3 regions of the Ensifer sp. EB106-05-01-XG146 genome follow, and region 2 is predicted to be linked to each of the others. Evidence: predicted binding sites of a transcription regulator. Region 2 holds the regulator's gene; each other region holds the start of a gene.
What was found. Region 2 encodes PhoB, which activates phosphate uptake and scavenging genes when phosphate is short. Its sites were predicted from a motif close to TGTCATNNANCTGTCAT; they were not measured.

Region 1 (7,535 bases), 3.7 Mb from region 2:
CCGCCGATCGTCAAGCGCACGGCCATAGTGATCGACCCGGCGCGCTATGATGCCTATGTCGGCACCTACAGGCTGGCGCCCGACTTCGAACTCACGATCTTTCGGGATGGCGATAGTCTGTTTGCCCAGGCGACCGGGCAGGACCGGCTCGAAATCCTTCCGGAGGCCGAGCACCGCTTCTTTACGAAGCTCATCGATGCCCAGATCAGCTTCACGCTCAAAGGCGACCGTGCCGAAAGCCTGACCTTGCACCAGGGTGGGCAGAGCAGCCCTGCGCCTCGGGTCTCGAAATGACGGGCGCCTCCCGCCTGCTTATGAGGGCGGGAGACGATTTCCAGATCGATCAGAACAGCAGATCGATGGTGAAGTAGGCGAGCGCCGAAATCGCCGCTGCGGCGGGCATGGTGATGAACCAGGCAATGACGATATTGCCGGCAAGCCCCCAGCGCACGGCCGAAACGCGACGCGCAGCACCAACGCCGATGATCGCTCCGGTGATGGTGTGCGTCGTCGAGACCGGGATGCCGAGCCAGGTGGCGGCAAAGAGCGTGATCGCTCCGCCGGTCTCGGCGCAGAAGCCCTGCATCGGATTGAGCCTGGTAATCTTCGAGCCCATGGTGTGGACGATGCGCCAACCGCCGAACAGCGTGCCGAGCGCGATCGCCGCCTGGCAGGTGATCACCACCCAGAACGGCACATAGAACTCCGAGCCGAGATAGCCTTGCGAGTAGAGCAGCACCGCGATGATGCCCATGGTCTTCTGCGCGTCGTTGCCGCCATGGCCGAGCGAATAGAGCGAGGCCGAGACGAACTGCATGACGCGGAAGGTGCGGTCGACGGCAAAGGGCGTCTGGCGCACGAAGATCCACGAAACGATCAGCACCAGCATGAGCGCCAGGAAAAAGCCGATCGCCGGCGACATGAAGATGGCGCCCACGGTCTTCAAAAGGCCGGTCCAGACGATCGAACTGAAACCGGTGCTCGCAAGACCGGCGCCGACGAGGCCGCCGATCAGCGCGTGCGACGAACTCGACGGGATGCCGAAGAGCCAGGTGACGATGTTCCAGACGATCGCGCCGATCAGCGCCGAGAAGATCACCAGCGGCGTGACGATGCCGGGATCGATGATGCCCTTGCCCAGCGTCTCGGCCACGTGCAGGCCGAAGAACAGGAAGGCGATGAAGTTGAAGAAGGCCGCCCACATGACGGCATATTGCGGCCGGAGCACCCGTGTCGAGACGATCGTCGCGATCGAGTTGGCTGCGTCGTGCAGACCGTTCAGGAAGTCGAAGAACAGCGCGATGCCGATCAGCCCGACGAGCAACGGAAAGGCGAGCGTCGCATCCATCAGACGTTCTCGATCACGATGCCGCTGATTTCATTGGCGACGTCCTCGAAGCGGTCGACGACCTTTTCGAGCTCGCCATAGATCTCGCTGCCGATGATGTAGGCCATCGGGTTGCTGGCGCCGTGGCGGCGGAACAGGTCCTTGAGGCCCTGTTCGTGCAGTTCGTCGGAACGGCCCTCGATGCGGGTGACCTCTTCGGCGATCGCGATCAGGCGGTCGTGATTGGCGCCGATCCTATCGAGCAGCGGAATGGCCTCGGCGATCAGGTGCGCGGCCTTGACGACCGTGGTGCCCATTTCGCGCATGCCGGGATCGAAGCTCTTCTGCTCGTAAAGGCGGATCGTCTTGACGGTCTTGTGCATCATGTCGATGGCATCATCCATCGACTGGATCAGATCCTTGATGTCGCCGCGGTCGAAGGGCGTGATAAAGGACCGGCGCACGGCCAGCAGCACCTCGGCGGTGATGTGGTCCGCCTCATCCTCGAGCGCGACGATCCGGTCGCAGTGTTTTTCCAGATCGTCGCCGCCAGCGAGAACCTTGTCGAGCGCATCGGCAGCACCGACGACGGTGCGCGAATGTTTTGCGAAGAGGTCGAAGAAGCGATCCTCGCGGGGAAGAAGTTTGCGGAACCAGGCCAGCATCACACGTATATCCATCTGTGGATTGTCATGCGGCTGTCATATTTCACTAGGTCCTTTATGAAAAGCACCGAATCAAAGGGGTTTGTCGCCTTTCCCCTGTCGATATCGGCCTATCTTGCACGATATGGCGACGCGTCCCATTTCGCCTTGCCTTGGCAGGCGCTTTCGTCCTAGCTGCGCCCAACGTCGAATCCGGACTGCCGATGCCAAACAAGGTCTTTCTCAACCGCCTGAAGCTTACGGAGTTCCGCAACTATGCGGCCCTCTCGCTTGAGCTCGATCAGCGCCATGTGGTGCTGACGGGGGAGAACGGCGCCGGCAAGACCAACCTCATGGAAGCCGTCTCTTTCCTTTCGCCCGGCCGCGGCCTCAGGCGCGCAGCCTATGCGGACGTGACCCGGGTCGGTGCCGGCGACGGGTTCTCGGTCTTTGCGGAAGTCGAGGGCATGGAGGGAACCGTCGAGATCGGCACCGGGACTGCCGGCGTCACGGAAGGGCAATCCCGGCGGCTGCGGCTGAATGGAACACCGGCAGCGACCGTCGACGAACTGACCGATCACCTGCGCGTTCTCTGGTTGACGCCATCGATGGACGGGCTCTTTACCGGGCCTTCGGCCGACCGGAGACGGTTTCTCGACCGGCTGGTGCTTTCGCTCGATCCGGAGCATGGCCGGCGCGCCAGCGAATTCGACCGGGCGATGCGCAGCCGCAACCGGCTGCTCGGCGAATTTCGCCCGGACCCGGCCTGGCTGACGGCGATCGAGCGCGAAATGGCAGGTCTCGGCGTCTCGATGGCGCTGGCACGGCAGGAAATGCTCGGTCTGTTGACGGCGCTCGTCGAGCGCACTGTCGACGAAAACGTCTTTCCGTCGGCACGCCTGGCGTTGTCGGGCTTTCTCGACGACGAGGGCCATCGTCCGGCCTATGATCTGGAAGAAGAATATCTGACGATGCTGCGTGATGGGCGTCCGCGCGACGCCGCGGCGGGACGCACGCTCGACGGGCCGCACCGGAGCGACCTGCTCGTGCGTCACCGCGAGAAGGACATGGAGGCAGCACGCTGCTCGACCGGGGAGCAGAAGGCGCTGCTCGTCGGCCTGGTGCTGGCGCATGCGCGCCTCGTCGGCGACATGACCGGCCACGCGCCGATCCTGCTGCTCGACGAGATCGCCGCCCATCTCGACGTCAACCGGCGCGCCGCTCTGTTCGATCTCGTCGACGGCCTTGGCGGCCAGGCCTTCATGACCGGGACGGACCAAGCGATGTTCAAGGCGCTGGGCGAACGCGGCCGCTTTCTGACGGTTTCGCACGGCAGTGTTACGGGATAAGCAGAGGTCACCGAGGAGGATTTTGCCATGACCGGTGAGGACAAGCTCGACCAATCGGAGATCACCCGCTACGCCCGCCATATCGTGCTGCCGGAGATCGGGGGTGCCGGGCAACAAAGGCTGAAGGCGGCCCGTGTGCTGGTGATCGGGGCCGGCGGGCTCGGCGCTCCAGTGCTCGTCTATCTTGCCGCCGCCGGCATCGGCCGGATCGGCATCGTCGACGACGATGCGGTCGCGCTTTCCAACCTGCAGCGGCAGATCATCCACCGCACTGAAGACATCGACCGCGCCAAGGTCGAGCGGGCCGCCGAGGCGATCACCGCCCTCAACCCGCATGTCGGCGTCGACGAACACAGGCTCAGGCTCAACCCCGACAATGCCGAGGCGCTTTTCCGGCAATATGACCTGGTGATCGACGGCTCGGACAATTTCGATACGCGCTATCTCGCCGCCGATACGGCGGCAGCGGTCGGCATTCCGCTGGTGACCGGCGCCGTCGGCCGCTTCGACGGATCGCTGACGGTGCTGATGCCCTACAGCGCCGGCGCCGATGGACGGCCGAACCCCTCCTATCGCGATCTCTTTCCCGAGCCGCCGCCGGCCGGTGTCGTGCCCTCCTGCGCGGAGGCCGGCATCGTCGGCGCGCTGACTGGCGTCATCGGCACCTTGCAGGCGATGGAGGCAATCAAGGTGATCGCCGGCTTCGGCGAACCGCTGGTCGGACGGCTGCTGATGTATGACGCGCTGACGGCACAGTTCAACACCATCCGCTATCGCCGCAGAGCATAGGCCGACCATGGTGCAGATCTTTCGCATCGACGAAGCATTCGACCGCTACGAGGAACTGCTGGCGCTGATCCTTGGCGCCTTCTCCTACATGGACGGGCGGATCGACCCGCCGTCGTCGGCGCATGCGTTGAACATCGAGTTGCTCCGGCAGAAGATCGTTGACGAGATCGCCTTCGGCGTCCGCGACGGCGAAAGGCTCGTCGGCTGCATCTTCTGCAAACCGGAGGACGATTGCCTCTATATCGGCAAGCTTGCCGTCGCGCCTGAGACGCAAGGAAAGGGTATCGGTCGGCTGCTGCTCGCCGAAGCGGAGGCGACGGCGCGTGCGCTGAAGCTGCCGGCGCTGAGGCTCCTCACCCGCATCGAACTCATCGACAATCACCGCGCCTTTGCCGCCTGGGGCTTCGTCCAGAGCGGCTCGATGTGCCATCCCGGTTTTACCCGGCCGACGGCGATCGAGATGCGCAAGACACTTTAGCTTCCGGGCTTGAGCGAACCGGATGGACGGCCGCACGGCGCTTTCGCGTTCAGTCGCGGCCCGGAAGCACGCGGTCCGGTGGTCGGTGGCCATCGAAGAAGGTGCGGATGTTGATCACCACCTTCTCGCCCATGTCGATGCGGCCCTCAAGCGTCGCCGAGCTCATATGCGGCAGAAGCACGACCTTGCCCTCACCGGCAAGCTTGATCAGCTTCGGATTGACGGCCGGTTCGTTCTCGAAGACGTCGAGGCCGGCGCCAGCGATCTTGCCTTCGCGCAGCGACTTGATCAGCGCCGTCTCGTCGATGATGCCGCCGCGGGCGGTGTTGACGATGTAGCTGTCCGGTCGCATCAGCGCCAATCTCCGTGCCGAGAGCAGGTGGTAGGTCGCCGGCGTCGACGGGCAGTTGACCGAGACGATATCGACGCGGGCAAGCATCTGGTCGAGGCTGTCCCAATAGGTCGCCTCCAGCATCTCTTCGGTTTCCGCCTTCACCCGGTGGCGGTTGTGGTAGTGGATCGAAAGGCCGAAGGCCTTGGCGCGGCGGGCGACAGCGGTGCCGATCCGGCCCATGCCGACGATGCCGATGCGCTTGCCGGCAATGCGCCGGCCGAGCATCCAGGTCGGCGACCAGCCAGCCCATTCGCCTTTGCGATCGGTCAGGATCTGCGCACCTTCGGCAAGCCGGCGCGGCACGGCGAGGATCAGCGCCATCGCCATGTCCGCGGTGTCTTCGGTCAACACGTTCGGCGTGTTGGTCACGGTGATACCTTTGCGGGCCGCAGCATCGACATCGATGTTGTCGACGCCGTTGGAAAAGCTTGCGATCAGCTTCAGCTGCGGGCCGGCCTGCTCGATCAGCGCCGCATCGATGCGATCGGTCACCGTCGGCACCAGCACGTCGGCGCGTTTCACCGCGGCAACGAGTTCCGGCTGGCTGCGCGGCGTGTCGTCGATGTTCAGCTCCGCATCGAAGAGCTCGCGCATGCGCGTCTCGACAATGTCAGGCAGTTTGCGGGTGATGTAGACCGTGGGCTTCTTCTTGCTTGTCATTGCTGCGACGGGCCTTGTTGACGGGTCCTTAACCAAGTTGGGCGATACTTTCTCCCTGTAGCCGCAATTTCTACCAGACCCCACCGGGAAGACAAACAAAACTCGCGTCGTCGTCCCCGCGATTTCCGCCCGACCCATGGGCCTCAAGTGAACTGCGCCTGCAAAAGCTAGTGCCACGGAAAATGGGCTTCGTCATGCGTCACGTCATTTCCAGATTCTCGCTCTCGTTGATCGCCGCCTGCCTTGGCGCCGCGATCATGACGTCAGCGGCTTACGCTCAGGCCGCCAAGGGCGCCAGCGGGCTGCCGCTGCCGCGCTTCGTCAGCCTGAAGTCCAAGAGCGTCAATCTGCGGATCGGCCCGAGCGTCGATTACGCGGTCGCCTTCCGCTACATGAAGCCGGGCGTGCCGGTCGAGATCATTCAGGAATACGACAACTGGCGCCGCATCCGCGACGCCGACGGCACCGAAGGCTGGGTGAACCAGGCGCTGCTTTCCGGCGACCGCACAGCCGTTGCAGCCCCCTGGATGCGCGGCAAGGGCGAAGGCGTCTTCGTCAACATGCGCCGCGACGCGCAGGGCAATTCCCCGATCGTCGCCCGCATGGAGCCCGGTGTCATCGTGAAAGTCGGCGAGTGCAATGGCGACTGGTGCCATGCCGAAGCGCAAGGCGTCGAAGGCTGGATCGCCCAAGGCGAAATCTGGGGCGCCTATCCGGGCGAGGCCTTCAAGTAAGGCCGCGCCCGTCTTTAACCAAAAATCAATTCGGTCGGATCAGGCGAGACCAGCCTGTTTGGCGGCCGTTTCCAGCGAGACCATCGGCCGCGGCCCGATCTGGCCGATGACGATGCCGGCCGCGAGATTGCCGAGCTTGCTGCAGTCTTCGAGCGAGCGCCCGGTCGTGTAGCCGTGAAGGAAGCCGGCGGCATAGAGGTCGCCGGCGCCGGTCGTATCGACAACCTGGGCGATCGGCGTTGCGCTGACCCGAACGCGTTCGTCGCCGCGCACGACAACCGAACCCTCTTCGCTGAGCGTTACCGCCGCAAGCTTGCAATCCTTCGAGAGCTTCTCCAGCGCCAGATCGAAATCCTCGGTCTCGTAGAGCGCCAGCGCCTCCTGCTTGTTGGCAAAGACGATGTCGACCGTGCCGGAGCGCATGAGTTCCAGGAACTCGTCGCGATAGCGGTGAACGCAGAAGCTGTCCGACAGCGTGATCGCGGTCTCGCGGCCATTCGCGTGGGCGATCCGTGCGGTTTCGCGGATAGCATCCTTGGCGCGCGGCGGATCCCAGAGATAACCTTCGAAATAGGTGACCTTGGCCTCAGCGACGACGTCGGCTTCGACGTCCTCGGGGCCAAGCTCGACGCAGGCGCCGAGATAGGTATTCATCGACCGTTCGCCGTCCTCGGTGACGAAGATCATCGAGCGCGCCGTCGGCGGCACGGTTTCGAGCGGCTTCGTTTGGAAATAGACGCCCTGGGCACGGATGTCGTGGGCGAAGATCTCGCCGAGCTGGTCGCTTGCGGTCTTGCCGAAATAGGCAGCGCGGCCGCCGAGGCTGGCAACGCCCGCAGCCGTATTGCCGGCGCTGCCGCCGGAGGCTTCGACCGCCGGGCCCATGCGCGAGTACAGCAACTCGGCTCGCTCGGCATCGATGAGGTTCATGGCGCCCTTTATGATGCCGTTTTCATTGAGAAAAGCATCGTCGCAGCGCGCGATGATATCAACGATGGCGTTGCCGATCGTCAGCACGTCGTATTTTGTCATGAACCTCGTCCGGTCTCCGTGATGGCCGGTGTTCGTTAATACCGGTTTTCCGGCCATTTGGAAGACAAAAGACGCGTGCAGGCGGCTTCACGCCGTAGGAAGCGCGCTTTCCTCATAGGCGGCGGCGA
Region 2 (7,535 bases):
ACATCTCCGCCCAGATGAACGGTCTCATGACCGGCAACTACCAGAACTTCATCCAGGCACAGAGCGTTCTGACGGCGGGCATCGTCATGGGCATCATGCTGATCCCATTCGTGTCGTCGCTGTCGGACGACATCATCACCCAGGTGCCGCGGGCACTTCGTGACGGCTCGCTCGGCCTTGGCGCCACCCGCTCGGAGACGGTCAAGAAGGTCATCCTTCCGGCAGCCCTCCCGGGCATCGTCGGCGCGCTGCTGCTCACCGCCTCGCGCGCCGTCGGCGAGACCATGATCGTGGTGCTGGCAGCCGGTGTGGCGGCCCGCATGCAGATCAATCCCTTCGAGCCGATGACGACGGTGACCGTTAAGATCGTCAACCAGCTGACAGGTGACCTCGAGTTCACCTCGCCGCAGACGCTGGTGGCCTTTGCACTGGGCATCACGCTCTTCGTCATCACGCTCGGCCTCAACATTTACGCGCTCTACATCGTGCGCAAATACCGGGAACAGTACGAATGACCGACATCGCTTCCCCGACCGTCCGGATCTCCGCCCGTCCCGCATCCGCCAAGCGCGATATCGGCATCAAGCGTCGCTATGCTGCCGAACGCCGGTTCCGCTTCTACGGCATGGCCGCGATCAGCACCGGTCTCTTCTTCCTGGCATTGCTGCTGTGGACCGTCTTTTCCAACGGCTACACCGCATTCCAGCAGACGACGATTACGCTGCCGATCGAATTCACCGAAAAGGTCATCGACCCCAAAGGCGAACGCGCGACCGACGGCAAGGTGCTGATGACCGCCAACTATCCGCTGTTGGTGCGCGACGCGCTCGTCAAGCAGCTCGGCATCGACGCCACCAAGCGGCCGCAGGTCAAGCAGGCGACCGACATGGTTTCCGCGAGCTCCCGCACGCTATTGCGCGACATGGTCGCCGCCGACCCGTCGATCATCGGCAAGACGGTTCCTGTCACGCTGCTGGCCGAGGCCAACATCGACTCCGCCTTCAAGGGCCAGATCGATCTCTCGGTCGATGAGGGCAAGCGCAAGGTCAAGGACCAGCAGGTGACCTGGATGAACGAGCTGGCGAGCGCCGGCATCCTGAAGAAGAGCTTCAACACCGGCATCTTCACCTTCGGCGCCTCCAGTCGTCCCGAAGCGGCAGGCGTCGGCGTCGCTGCCCTCGGCTCGCTCTACATGATGCTGATCGTGCTGGTGCTGTCGCTTCCGATCGGCGTCGCCGCCTCGATCTACCTCGAGGAGTTTGCGCCGAAGAACCGGCTGACCGACCTGATCGAGGTCAACATCAACAACCTCGCGGCCGTTCCGTCGATCGTCTACGGCCTCCTGGGTCTCGCCGTCTTCATCAACTTCGCCGGCATGCCGCGCTCGGCAGCCGTCGTCGGCGGCTTCGTGCTGACGTTGATGACCCTGCCGACGATCATCATCGCCACCCGTGCGGCGTTGAAGGCGGTCCCGCCGTCGATCCGCTCGGCGGCCCTCGGTCTCGGTGCGTCGAAGATGCAGACCATCTTCCACCACGTGCTGCCGCTGGCGATGCCGGGCATCCTGACCGGCACCATCATCGGTCTTGCCCACGCGCTTGGTGAAACCGCGCCGCTGCTCCTGATCGGCATGGTCGCCTTCGTCGTCGATTTTCCCGGTTCGCCGATGGAACCGTCGACGGCACTGCCGGTGCAGATCTACATGTGGGCCAATGAGGCGGAGCGCGCCTTCGTCGAGCGCACCTCCGGCGCAATCATCATTCTTCTCATCTTCCTGGTCGTCATGAACCTTGGAGCCATTCTGTTGCGACGTCGCTTTGAGCGCCGCTGGTAGTGAGGTAATTACTATGAACATCATGTCAGAAGCAGCAGTCGAGAAGGCTCTGGATCAGAAAATGAACACCGTGCCCTACAAGATGATCGGCAAGGATGTGTCGGTCTATTACGGCGAGAAGCGTGCGCTTTTCGACGTCAACCTCAACATCCGCGAGAACACGGTCACGGCGCTGATCGGTCCTTCGGGTTGCGGCAAGTCGACCTTCCTGCGCACGCTGAACCGCATGAACGACACGATCGAGAACTGCCGCGTCACCGGCAAGATCACGCTCGACGAGGACGACATCTACGACCCGACGATCGACGTCGTCGAACTGCGCGCCCGCGTCGGCATGGTCTTCCAGAAGCCGAACCCGTTCCCGAAGTCGATCTACGACAACGTCGCCTACGGCCCGCGGATTCACGGACTTGCCCGCACCAAGGCCGACTTTGACGAGGTGGTCGAGACCAGCCTGCAGAAGGCCGGTCTGTGGAACGAGGTAAAGGATCGTCTGCAGGAGCCCGGCACCGGCCTTTCCGGTGGTCAGCAGCAGCGTCTCTGCATCGCGCGTGCCGTCGCCGTCAGCCCGGAAGTCATCCTCATGGACGAGCCGTGCTCGGCTCTCGATCCGATCGCGACCGCCAAGGTCGAAGAGCTCATCCACGAGCTGCGCACGAACTTCACGATCGTCATCGTGACCCACTCGATGCAGCAGGCCGCCCGCGTTTCGCAGCGCACCGCCATGTTCCACCTCGGCAATCTCGTCGAGGAGAACGACACCGACAAGATGTTCACCAATCCGGATGACCAGCGCACCCAGGATTACATCATGGGCCGCTTCGGCTGAGGCCGCATAAGGCTGCAACAGTAACTGCAAAGCGCCCGTAAGGATCGACGATCATGTCCATGCATATCATGTCCGCCTATGACGAAGAACTGAAGTACCTGACGCGCCGCATCTCGGAGATGGGCGGCCTCGCCGAACAGATGGTCGCCGAGTCCGTTCGCGCGCTGGTCAACTCCGACCTGGCTCTCGCACAGAAGGTGATCTCGGACGACACCGTCCTCGACGACGCCGAGCGCCAGATCGGTGAGAAGGCGATCGTCACGATCGCCAAGCGTCAGCCGGTCGCCGCCGACCTGCGTGAGATCATGGGGTCGATCCGCATCGCCTCCGATCTGGAACGCGTCGGCGACCTTGGCAAGAACACCGCCAAGCGCGTGATCGCGGTCGCCGGCTCCGGCATTCCGCGCAAGCTCGCCCGTGGCCTCGAGCATCTGGCAGAGCTCGCTCTCGTCCAGCTCAAGGAAGTGCTCGACGTCTACGCCTCGCGCTCGCCGGAAAAGGCCAACAGCATCCGCGAGCGTGACGAGGAGATCGACGCGATCTACACCTCGCTGTTCCGCGAGCTCTTGACCTACATGATGGAAGATCCGCGCAACATCACGCCCTGCACGCATCTTCTGTTCTGCGCCAAGAACATCGAGCGCATCGGCGACCACGCGACCAATATCGCTGAGACGATCTATTACATGGCGACGGGTGCTCAGCCGGAAGGCGAGCGTCCGAAGGATGACACTACGTCGACGCTGGGCTCGGTCAACGACTGAGCGCCAAGCGCGCCGTAAGCATGCATGCCCTTTGAAATCTGATCCGGTCGCGGCTTCGGTCGCGGCCCCGAATTCCTGTATCTGAAGCATGCGGTTTTCGCCCCGCCTTTGAAAACGGCGGATGTGCTCCAGATTTAGAGTGTCTGAGCGCCGGCCGGGCCGATGAGCCCAAAGGCCGCCCGCGGTAAGGAGACGTTACCTGATGTTGCCAAAAATCGCCGTAGTCGAAGACGAAGAGGCGCTGAGCGTTCTGCTGCGTTACAATCTGGAAGCCGAGGGCTTCGACGTCGATACGATCCTGCGGGGCGACGAGGCGGAGATCCGGCTTCAGGAGCGGCTGCCCGACCTGCTTATCCTCGACTGGATGCTGCCCGGTGTTTCCGGCATTGAACTTTGCCGTCGGCTGCGCCAGCGTCCGGAGACCGAACGTCTGCCGATCATCATGCTGACGGCGCGCGGCGAGGAAAGCGAGCGCGTCCGGGGTCTGGCGACGGGTGCCGACGACTACGTGGTCAAGCCCTTCTCGACGCCGGAGCTGATGGCGCGCGTCAAGGCGATGCTGCGCCGGGCAAAGCCCGAGGTGCTGTCGACGCTGCTTCGCTGCGGCGACATCGAACTCGACCGCGAGACCCACCGCGTTCATCGCCGCAGCCGCGAAGTGCGCCTCGGCCCCACCGAGTTCCGTCTTCTGGAGTTCCTCATGTCCTCGCCGGGCCGCGTCTTCTCTCGCTCGCAGCTTCTGGATGGCGTCTGGGGGCATGACATCTATGTCGACGAGCGCACCGTCGACGTGCATGTCGGTCGTCTGCGCAAGGCTCTGAACTTCTCGAACATGCCCGACGTCATCCGCACCGTTCGCGGCGCCGGCTATTCGCTCGAAAGCTGAGCGGTCTGAAAGTCGCCAAGAAAAAAAGGGGCCGATCGGCCCCTTTTTTATTGATGCCGTCCAGCTTCTCAGCGGGCCCTGCGGCGCTCCCCCGACGGCTGGTAGGCCAGCCGCGCATGGAAGGTGCAGTAAGGCGAGGCTTCCGGGGAATCGTTGCCGCAGAAGTGAAACTCTTCCTTCAGCGGGTCGCCGATCGGCCACTTGCAGGTGCGCTCGGTGAGCTGGGTCAGCTCGAGGCGGCGCGACATCGGCACGACAACGTCGGTGCGGGTGCTGAAATCCTGCTCGGCAACGAGATCGACTTCGATTTCTTCCTTGAGAACGACAGCGCCGGCCGCGCGTGCAACCGGGCGGGTCGAAACGCGCGAAGCGTAGTTCGGTGCGCGCGGTGCCGAAGTCGGGCGCTTCGGACGGGCTGCTGTCGTGGTGCTGCCGCCGGCCTTGGCGCGACCTGGCAGGCTCAGGCGGTGAACCTTGCCGATGACAGCGTTACGGCTGACGCCGCCGAGCTGCGCCGCGATCTGGCTTGCGCTCAGGCCCTCGGACCAAAGCTTCTTCAGTTTCTCCACCCGCTCGTCAGTCCAGTTCATTTCTGCACTCTCCGTTCTCAGCGTTGGGGATGGCAGAATCCCTCACCGCACCCCGGCTAAACCCCGGGGTTGCAAACGCGATAACTCTTTTGGTGACTAGGTCCGCCGCATGCGTCTAGTAATTGAATGTTAACGTACTGACCGCTGGACTCTGTGGCAAGAGTCCCGGGAATCAGGCCGAATCGATTTCGTAGTTTTCCCCAACTTGCTCGGCCAGCGTTGCATTTTTGCAAGCCCTCCCGGACGATTTTTCTGCTGCCAGGAATCGACCCTTCATGTTGCGCTGCAAGGCTTGGTTTTGTTGACATTGCAGCGCGAAATGGGAATAGTGCCTGCGCCGCCGAAAGGCGGCATTTTTGATTTTTATCGGCCCGCGTGAGGCGCGGGATCGATGTCGATCTGGAGTGAAGGAGAGCCTCGCATGACTGCAACCACGCCGCTTTACGATACCTACATGCGCGCGCCGTTGCGTTTCGAGCGAGGAGAGGGCGCCTGGCTGATCGCTGAAGACGGCACGCGTTATCTCGATTTCGGTGCCGGCGTTGCCGTGAACTCGCTCGGCCACGCGCACCCGCACCTGGTCGAGGCGCTGAAGGCGCAGGCCGACAAGGTCTGGCACCTGTCCAACCTTTATGAAATTGCGGGCCAGGAAAGCCTCGGCCGCCGGCTGACGGCAGTGACCTTTGCCGACAAGGTCTTCTTCACCAATTCGGGCGCGGAAGCGCTGGAATGCGCCATCAAGACGGCACGGCGTTACCACTTCTCCAAGGGCCACCCGGAGAAGTTCCACGTCATCACCTTCGAAGGCGCCTTCCACGGCCGCACGATCGCGACGATCGCCGCCGGTGGTCAGCAGAAATACATCGAAGGTTTCGGGCCGAAGGCGCCGGGCTTCTACCAGGTTCCGTTCGGCGACATCGCCGCGGTCAAGAATGCGATCACCGAGGAAACCGCAGCGATCCTGATCGAGCCGATCCAGGGCGAGGGCGGCATCCGTCCGGCGACCAAGGAATTCATGCAGGAACTGCGCGCGCTTTGCGACGAGTTCGGCCTGCTCTTGATCCTCGACGAGGTCCAGACCGGCGTCGGCCGTACCGGCAAGCTGTTTGCCCATGAATGGGCGGATATCCGTCCGGATATCATGGCGGTCGCCAAGGGTATCGGCGGTGGCTTCCCGTTCGGCGCCTGCCTCGCGACTGAGGAAGCCGCATCTGGTATGGTGGCGGGCACGCATGGCTCCACATATGGCGGCAACCCGCTGGCCATGGCCGTCGGCAACGCCGTGCTCGACGTCGTTCTGGCCGACGGATTCCTGACGCATGTGCGCGATGTCGCGCTGGTCTTCCGCCAGGGCCTTGCGTCGCTCAAGGACCGTTTCCCTGATGTCATCGAGGACATCCGCGGCGACGGTTTGATGCTGGGCATCAAGGTGAAGGGCCCTTCGGCCGATCTGCTGAAGGAAATCCGCGCCGAAAAGCTCCTGGCCGTGCCGGCGGGCGAAAATGTGCTGCGTCTGCTGCCGCCGCTGACCGTGACGGCGGAAGAGGCGCGCGAGGGGCTCGCACGTATCGAACGCGCCGCCGAGGCGGTTCGCAAGGCAAGCGGCAACGCCGCGGCCTGAAGGTAGCGACCCAGGGACGACTAAGGCGTTAGAATGACCTTCGTGCGGGCACGTGGATAGCGTGCCGCACCAGGGACCGATTTTTCAGACAGGAACCGAGTACGATGGCAGGCACCAGACATTTTCTCGATCTTTCGGCCATGACGGCCGCCGACCTCCGGACGATCATCGACGATGCGCGCGTCCGAAAGGCGGCGACCAAGGCCGGAACTGCCGAGAAGCCGCTCGCCGGCAAGATGCTGGCGATGATCTTCGAAAAGCCCTCCACCCGCACCCGCGTTTCCTTCGATGTCGGCATGCGCCAGCTCGGCGGCGAAACCCTGTTTCTGTCGGGCACCGAAATGCAGCTCGGCCGCGCCGAGACGATCGGCGACACGGCCAAGGTGCTCTCGCGTTACGTCGACGCCATCATGATCCGCACCACCGACCATCGCCGCCTTCTGGAACTGGCCGAGCATGCGACGGTCCCGGTCATCAACGGCCTGACCGACGATACGCACCCCTGCCAGATCATGGCCGATATCCTGACCTTCGAGGAGCATCGCGGTCCGGTAAAGGGCAAGACGATTGCCTGGACCGGCGACGGCAATAACGTGCTGCATTCGCTGATCGAAGGTTCTGCCCGCTTCGGATACCGCATGAACATGGCCGTGCCGCTCGGTTCCGAGCCGCAGGACAAGTTCCTGAACTGGGCGCGCAACAATGGCGGCGAGGTCCTTTTGTGTCATGACGCCGAACAGGCCGTCGCCGACGCCAATTGCGTCGTGACCGACACCTGGATCTCGATGAACCAGGAACATCGCGCCCGCGGGCACAACGTCTTCCAGCCCTACCAGGTCAATGAAGCGCTGATGAAGCGTGCGGCCTCCGATGCGCTGTTCATGCACTGCCTGCCGGCGCACCGCGGCGAAGAGGTCACCGACGAGGTCATCGACGGCCCGCAGTCGGTGGTCTTCGACGAGGCGGAAAACCGGCTGCACGCACAGAAGTCGGTCATTGCCTGGTGCATGG
Region 3 (7,535 bases), on a different contig from region 2:
ATTTTCCGACTTCGATCGTGCCGGTTTCGGCCAGTAGGCCAAGCGCGCGGGCGGCTTCGCGCGTCGCACCGGCAAGGCATTCGGCAACCGTCAGCCGGAAGAACGTCGCCGACATGTTCATGGTGAGAAGCAGCGAGGTCAGCGGCGAGGTGCCGGGATTGCAGTCGGTGGCGATCGCGATACGCGCGCCGGCATCACGCAAAGCCTGGACCGGCGGCAGGCGCTCTTCGCGCAGCGCATAGAAGGCGCCGGGCAAAAGCACGGCGACCGTACCTGATTTGGCCAGGGCCGCAGCCCCTTCGGCGTCGAGATATTCGAGGTGGTCGGCCGAAAGCGCGCCGTAGGAGGCCGCGAGCTTTGCGCCGCCAAGGTTGGAGAGCTGTTCTGCGTGCAGCTTGACCGGCAGGCCGAGTGCCTTGGCGCGGTCAAAGACGCGGGCGATCTCGGCAGTCGAAAACGCGATGCCCTCGCAGAAACCGTCGACCGCATCGACCAGGCCTTCGGCATGGGCGGCGTCGAGGCCGGGCAGCACGACATCGGTGACGTAGTCATCGTTGCGGCCCCTGTAGTCCACAGGCGTTGCGTGTGCGGCGAGATAGCTCGTCATAACGCGCACCGGCCGCAGCGTTTCGAGTTTGCGGGCGGCACGCAGCATGTTGAGCTCGGCCGTGACGTTCAGTCCGTAGCCGGATTTGATTTCGACGGTCGAGACGCCTTCGGCAAGAAGCGTGTCGAGCCGCGGCAGGGTGCTTTCGACAAGCTGGTCGACGGTCAGCGCATTGGTCGCCTTGACCGAGGAAACGATGCCGCCACCGGCACGCGCAATCTCTTCATAGGTGGCGCCTTCGAGGCGCATCTGGAATTCGCGGGCGCGGTTGCCGCCATGAACGAGATGGGTGTGGCAGTCGATGAGAGCGGGCGTCACTACGCGGCCCTCGTAGTCCGTCGCTTCAAGGCTGCGTGCGAGGTCGGCGGGCAGTCCGCTCTCCGGCCCGGCATAGGCGATACGCCCATCGACGACCGCAACGGCCGCATTCTCGACGAGGCCAAGACCGTCAACGGTTTCGCCAAGCGTCACGAGACGCACATTGCGCCAGATGCCGGATGTCTGCCTGCGGGTCGAGAGTTCGTTCATCAGGTCGCCTCCACTGAATATAATGTATATACATATTAATTCGCTCCACAAGGGGAAATTTATGGAGCCTGCGGAAAAGGAAAGGGTGATCGGCCGAGTGAAACAGAACGGGGGCTTTGAGGAGATGACCGTAGAACTCTGATTTCTCGGGAATTTCTCACCCCGGGTTCGTCATCACCGCAGGCAAAAAGAAAAGGCCCCGAGCCCTGAGGTTCGGAACCTTTGTCTGTGTCCTTGGAATGGGGATCGCGACGCGTGCCCGCGACCCGAAATCCTGCCGGGCCGCGAAAACAGATCACGCTAAACCGCGTGATCCGCCTTAGTGCGCAGCCGTTCAACCACCTCGACGAAGCGATTTCCGGCAATGTCGAGGCGACCGCTGTTGTCGATCACGCTGACATCCGGGCCTGAGGTCACGTCAGGAGCCTGGCGGCTGAGGCGTCGCAAAACTTCCTGTTCACTTTCGCGGCCGCGTTCGGCAAGCCGCTTTGCAAGCACCGGCGTCTCGGCTGTAACAACGACGACGGCGATCTCGCCGAAGGCTTCGCGGAACGCCGGCAGGGCACCACGACTGCCATTGACGATCGCCGTCATGCCGTCCCTGACATTCCTGAGCACAACGGCGGGGATGCCGTATTTCAGCCCATGCGCATCCCAGAAAACGGCGAAGGCGCCGTCCTTCTGCATCTCGACGAACTCGTCTTCCGAGACGCTTTCATGTACCTCACTGCCGGCATCCGACGGACGGGTGATGACACGGCGGACGAAATGCACGTCGTGACAATCCGCAAAATGCCGGGCGGCAAAGCCCATGACGCTGTCCTTGCCGGCGCCGCTCGGTCCAACAACGACGACAAGCGCGCCGCCCTGGTTGTTCGCGCTCATGCGACACGCCGTCCTTCGCGCCAGACGGAGCGCACGACCGGGATGCCTTCCTTGCGATGGACGCGAGCGATATCGGCGCGAAGGCCGACGCCGATTCGACCGCGGTCATCGAGACCGACGGTACGCGCCGGCGTCGACGTCACCATGGCGATTGCCTTTGGCAGGTCGACAGCGTCGAGTTCGTCGGAGAGCACGAAGGGGGCGTGGATCAGGCTGAAGGGCACATAGTCCGACGACAGCACGTCGAGCACGCCGCGCTCGGCGAGATCGCGGGCGGCGATGTTGCCGGAGTGCGACTTGCCGCGCACGATGTTCGGCGCGCCCATCAGAACGCTGAGGCCCGCGCGGTGCGACGCCTCGGCGGCCTCGAAGCTCGTCGGGAACTCCGCAAGCTTGATGCCGAAGCCGATCGATTCCTCGACGTGGTCGACGGTCGCGTCGTCATGGCTGGCGATCGTGATGCCGCGGGCCGCACAGGCCTCGGCGAGCGCGGTGCGGTGCGGACCGGCATACTTGGCCGACAACGCCTGCTGCCGCTTGACGAAGCGCGCGAATTCTTCGTCCGAGAAGCCGCGCTTGGCTTTATAGTAGAGCGTGTACTGGTCCATCGTCTGGAACTGGCGCTGGCCCGGCGCATGGTCCATAAGCGAGACGAGCTTGACCTGCGGATCGTTCTGGAAGTCCTCGTAGTGATCGAGCACGTCGGACGTTGAAACTTCGCAGCGCAGGTGGATCAGGTGATCGGCGCGAAGGCGGCCCTCTTCCTTGGCCTGGGCCAGCGCGTCGGCCATGCTGCGCATCTCGCCCTTCTGGAAACCGCCATCCTCATCGGAGCCGAGACGCAGGCAGTCGAAGACCGTGGTGATGCCGGAGGTGACCACCTGTGCGTCATGGGCCTGGATTGCCGCGATCTTCAGCCAGCGCACGCCCGGGCGCGGCGAGTAGTGGGCTTCGAGGTGGTCGGTGTGCAGCTCGATGAGGCCGGGGATCAGATAGTCGCCTTCAAAGTCCTCGCCGCTGGCAACCGTGCCCTCGGAAATGTCGGCAATCTTGCCGTCGCGGATCAGCACCGAACCGTCGAGGATGCTATCCTCGAGGACGATGCGGGCGTTGGTCAAAACCTGTTCTTTGCTCATCTCATGCGATCTTTCGTTGGGTGTCGCTGCCGAGCGGCAGCAGGGAGCGGACAGTAAAGGGTGCGCCGCGCTCCGGTTCGACGAAGAGCGCGACTGACGTGACGTGAAGTGGCTTGCCGATATGCTCGGCAAAGGTGGTTTCGAGCGCGGTACGCATCACACCGCTGGTTTCCGTGGGCACCGGGCCAGTCAAGGTCAGGTGGAACTGGAACTCTTCGAAAACATAGGGATAGCCCCATTCTTTGAGGTAGCGCCTCTGGCGCTCCGGCAGGCTGTTTGGCTTGCGGCGGGCAAAGTCGGCGTCCGACAGCGGCGCGCGGAACGGGTCGAAGCGGTGAACGGCGTCTTCGGCCAAATCCAGCAGGTCGACGCAAGGCGCGGACGGCACGAGTGCGAAGAACGGGCCCAACTGGTGCAGCACGATTTCGGGGATCTCGAACGGGTCGAGGTCGGCGGCAAAGCACTCGAAAATACTTAGGAGCTCGTCTTCGTCCCGGCCTTCGGCAAGCTCGAAGGGAGCCTTCAGCGTACCGTGGAAACCGTAGCGCCGCGGGTCAGCCGTCAATGTGCGTTGCGTCTCTTCGTCAATCCCGGCGATCGTCGGAAGCGTGAGGTCCTCACCGGTAAAGGCGTCGCGCCCCAGCCAACGGGACGCGACCTGCGACAGCCGGTCGTCCGCCGGCGGCGCGAAATAGATGGCATAACGCACGGTCTTCACTTTCTTGTAGCGACCGGTCCGCCGGGCGGCGGATCGATTGTTTGCGGGATGCGATGCGCAGCTAGCCGATTTCCATGACAACATCATGATGGCGGACACGCAAATGCTTGGCTGTCGTCAATGTGCCTTGCTGCCCATCAGGCGCGAACGGCACGCGTTCGAGATGCTGTCGAAAATAAAGACAACCAGCAAGATCAGAAGCACCATATAGGCGACATTTTCCCAATCGGAATTGGTACGCATCGCTTCCCAGAGTTTGAGGCCGATACCGCCGGCGCCGACGGCGCCGATGATCGTCGCCGAGCGAGTGTTCGATTCCCAGAAGTAGAGCGCCTGGCTGGCAAAAACCGGCAGCACCTGCGGAAGCACGCCGAAGCGCTGCACGGCAAGCGGCGTCGCTCCGACCGACTTCACGCCCTCGCGCTGCTTGTCATCGATGTTTTCCAGCGCCTCGGAATAGAGTTTGCCGAGCGTACCGGTGTCGGTGAAGAAGATCGCGGAGATGCCGGCAAGCGGTCCGGGGCCGAAGGCGCGGGTGAAGAACAGTGCCCAGATGAACATGTCCACCGACCGCAGGAAGTCGAAGAAGCGCTTGACCACCTGGTTGGTCAGGAAGCTCGGCGTGATGTTTCTGGCGGCAAGGAAGCAGAGCGGGAAGGCGATCAGCGACGCAAAGAGCGTGCCGACGAAAGCCATGACAACCGTCTGCAACAGCTTCGTCCAGACGTCCAGATGCTGCCATTCGGCGTTATAGAGGATGTTGTTCCAGGCGAGCGAAAGGTTCGAACGCGTCGGGTCGATCTGTTCGCCGGATGTGATGAGCGCGACGACCTCGCCATAGCTTTTGCCGAAGAAGGGCGAGTTGGTGTCGAACAGGAAGTTCGCCCAACCGAAGAAGCGGTTGCGGACGGAAACCTCGTCGCCTTCCACTTCAGCCCACCCGGTGGCGCCAAAGGCAAGCACGATCTTTTCGCCTGGCCGCTTCTGTGTCGCCCAGGCGGGCAGTTGGCCCTGCGGCCTCACCGTGTCGACGCCGTCTACGGTCATCACAAACGTGTCACCGCCATGGGTAGCCTTCACCAGGCCATCGGCGATCTCGATCCTGGTCGAGCGGTCGTAGGTTACGACGACGCGCGTCAGCACGTCTTCCGTCCGGGTTTCGATACGGTTCTGGGTTTCGGCAGCGGCTGTGCCACCGAGCGCGGAGCCGGGCGCCATGAAGCTGAACGACGAGCTTGCCTTCGGCTTGACCGCCTGCGCGGTGGAGGCCGGTATCTCGACCTGGCGCGTCACCGTCTGCCTGTCGAGCTCCACCCAATCCGGATTGGGATTGGGCCCGAGCGGCGAATTGCGCTGATAGTTGAGACGCATCGTCCGGTCGGGGGCGACGTGGATTTCCGGGCGTACCTCATAGGAAACCCAGTCGGCGAGGTAGGTGCCAGCGATGCCCCAGTTGGCATTGCCGAGCACGTGGCCGATCGAGAAGAACCACCAGCTGAAGATGAGGTGGGCGACGACGCCGCCGGCGATGGCTGCGGTGCGCACGCGGCTGGAGGTCGAGGATTTGAGGAGGTCGGGATGGCGGCTCGCGATCGCGTCCATTTCCATCGGGTTCAATCGTGTGGTCGTGGTCATGGTACGCACCTACTGGGCAAGCTGGAAGGCCTGCTCGCCAACGAGGCGGCGGCGAAGCCAGGCGGAAAACTGGTCGACGGCAAAAATGGTCGCAAACAGCAGGAGGACGATTGCAAGGGTCTTGGCCTGGTGTCCCTGGCCGATCGAAAGGCGCAGCAATTCGCCGATGCCGCCGCCACCGACGGCGCCGATGATCGTCGAGGCGCGCACGTTGATCTCGAGGCGCAGCAGGAAATAGCTGGTGAAATTGGGCAGCACCTGCGGCACCATGCCAAACCAGACGCGCTCGATCCAGTTGCCGCCGGCAGCCCGCAGGCCCTCGTCCGGCTTCATGTCGGCGTTTTCGACCACTTCATAAAAGAGCTTGCCGAGCGCGCCGATCGTGTGGATCGAGACCGCGGCGATCGCCGGAATGGGGCCGAGCGAGAGGATCGCGAGGAAGAAGCCGGCGATCACCACCTCCGGAAAGGCCCGGAGAACTTCCATGATGCGGCCAACGATGCCGCGGATCCACGGATTGGGCATCAGGTTGCGCGCGGCAAGGAAGCAGAGCACGAAGCCGAAGGCCGTACCGATCACCGTCGAAAAGATCGCGATGTTCACGGTCTCCAGCATCTTGTGCACGTATTCGGGGATGTAGAAGCTTTCGGTCAGGTACAGCCGGCCCTCGGGGTAGTTGTACTTGAAGCTGCCATCGTCATAGGGCGAGGGCAGGTCGAACATGGCGCGGAAAATTTCTAGCCCGTCGCGCGGCGCGAGATCGCCGACGAAATCGAAGAAATGCGGCAAACGGTCGAAGAACTTGCCGGCATTGGAATCGTTGGCGAACCAGAGCGAGCCCGATAGCGCCAGGAGGAGAACGCCGAAGCCAAGCCAGGAATAGAGCCGGCGGCGGGAACTGAGTTCCTGCCAGTGACGCTCGATGACGGCGCCGTTGTCGCTCAGATGTCGCGGGAGCAGGGAAGTTGCCATGACCGTTCCGGCTTTCGCCGGCCTCTTGAGCATTTCCAGGTAAAGTGCGAAGCGGTTTTCCGCCCCGGAAATGCGTGAAAACAATGCGGCGAAGGATGCGAAAGCACCCCTTCAAACAGTGAAACGCTGGCCGTTTGGGCGGCCAGCGTTCCCGAGTGGTGCGGGTCTATCAGCCGCCGATCGTCGCCTTGCGGGCGTCGATGATCGGCTTGTAGAAGTCGGCGTTGACTTCGGTGTAGCCGGTGAAGTCACCGCCCTGGATGGCCGAGAAGCAGGCCGCGTCGGTCTTCGGCAGGTCCAGCATGAACTGCTTGAACTTCGCCTTCATGTCGTCGTTCATCGTGTTGCGCACGACGATCGGGCCGTTCGGGATCAGCGGCGACTTCCAGAGCTCGACCAGGTCGTTCATGTCGAGGATGCCCTTGTCGACCATCTTCTTCAGGTTGCCCGAGGTGTAGCCGTCCTTGAATTCGCCGACGCCCGAGCCGAAGGTCGTGCCGGCATCGAAGGTGCCCTTGACGACTTCGAGAACGAGGTTTTCGTGACCGCCGCCGAAGCCGGTTTCACCGAAGAATTCCTTGACCGGGGCGCCGATCGCTTCCGGGAGCGTGACGAGCGGGACGAGGTAGCCCGAGGTCGAGTCCGGGTCGGCGAAGCCGAGCTTCTTGCCCTTCAGGTCTTCGATCTTGGTGATGCCGGAATCCTTGCGGGCAACCATGATCGAGTGGTAGCCGGTCGAACCGTCGGTCTGAACGGTCGTCAGGATCGGCTCGACGGCGTCAGCCTTGGCGAGGTAGATCTTGGCGTAGCCGGAAGCGCCGAGTTCGGCGTAGTCGAGCGTGCCGCCGAGCAGGCCCTGGATGACGCCGTCATAGTCGGCGGCCGGGAACAGCGAGACCTTCTCGACGCCAATGGCGGCCGGCAGCTTGTCGACCAGGCACTGGAAGTTGCGCAGGCGGTCGGCTTCGTTTTCGCCGCCGAGGATGCCGATGCGGAATTCCTTCAGGTCTTCAGCCTGGGCGTGGCCGACGAGGGCGAGGAGCGCTACGGCGCC

Region 1: the regulator PhoB is predicted to act here: its motif matches at 2,016-2,032, upstream of AC3WVQ_RS18875 (DUF47 domain-containing protein).
Region 3: the regulator PhoB is predicted to act here: its motif matches at 3,949-3,965, upstream of AC3WVQ_RS23495 (DUF1045 domain-containing protein).

What each region holds. Positions count from the first base shown of each region.
Region 1 is NZ_JBYTDX010000001.1:3,837,788-3,845,322, reverse strand. Features, by position in the region: gene AC3WVQ_RS18885 (serine hydrolase) at 1-294, shown strand, start outside; gene AC3WVQ_RS18880 (inorganic phosphate transporter) at 344-1,348, opposite strand; gene AC3WVQ_RS18875 (DUF47 domain-containing protein) at 1,348-1,992, opposite strand; gene recF (DNA replication/repair protein RecF) at 2,196-3,320, shown strand; gene AC3WVQ_RS18865 (molybdopterin-synthase adenylyltransferase MoeB) at 3,348-4,109, shown strand; gene AC3WVQ_RS18860 (GNAT family N-acetyltransferase) at 4,120-4,587, shown strand; gene AC3WVQ_RS18855 (2-hydroxyacid dehydrogenase) at 4,637-5,641, opposite strand; gene AC3WVQ_RS18850 (SH3 domain-containing protein) at 5,824-6,375, shown strand; gene AC3WVQ_RS18845 (adenosine kinase) at 6,415-7,407, opposite strand; gene AC3WVQ_RS18840 (VOC family protein) at 7,495-7,535, opposite strand, start outside.
Region 2 is NZ_JBYTDX010000001.1:173,003-180,537, forward strand. Features, by position in the region: gene pstC (phosphate ABC transporter permease subunit PstC) at 1-515, shown strand, start outside; gene pstA (phosphate ABC transporter permease PstA) at 512-1,834, shown strand; gene pstB (phosphate ABC transporter ATP-binding protein PstB) at 1,848-2,663, shown strand; gene phoU (phosphate signaling complex protein PhoU) at 2,714-3,427, shown strand; gene phoB (phosphate regulon transcriptional regulator PhoB) at 3,630-4,313, shown strand; gene AC3WVQ_RS00820 (GcrA family cell cycle regulator) at 4,382-4,903, opposite strand; gene AC3WVQ_RS00825 (aspartate aminotransferase family protein) at 5,325-6,524, shown strand; gene argF (ornithine carbamoyltransferase) at 6,629-7,535, shown strand, end outside.
Region 3 is NZ_JBYTDX010000002.1:741,958-749,492, forward strand. Features, by position in the region: gene hutI (imidazolonepropionase) at 1-1,135, opposite strand, end outside; gene phnN (phosphonate metabolism protein/1,5-bisphosphokinase (PRPP-forming) PhnN) at 1,436-2,020, opposite strand; gene AC3WVQ_RS23490 (alpha-D-ribose 1-methylphosphonate 5-triphosphate diphosphatase) at 2,017-3,156, opposite strand; gene AC3WVQ_RS23495 (DUF1045 domain-containing protein) at 3,158-3,865, opposite strand; gene phnE (phosphonate ABC transporter, permease protein PhnE) at 3,992-5,509, opposite strand; gene phnE (phosphonate ABC transporter, permease protein PhnE) at 5,519-6,481, opposite strand; gene phnD (phosphonate ABC transporter substrate-binding protein) at 6,651-7,535, opposite strand, start outside.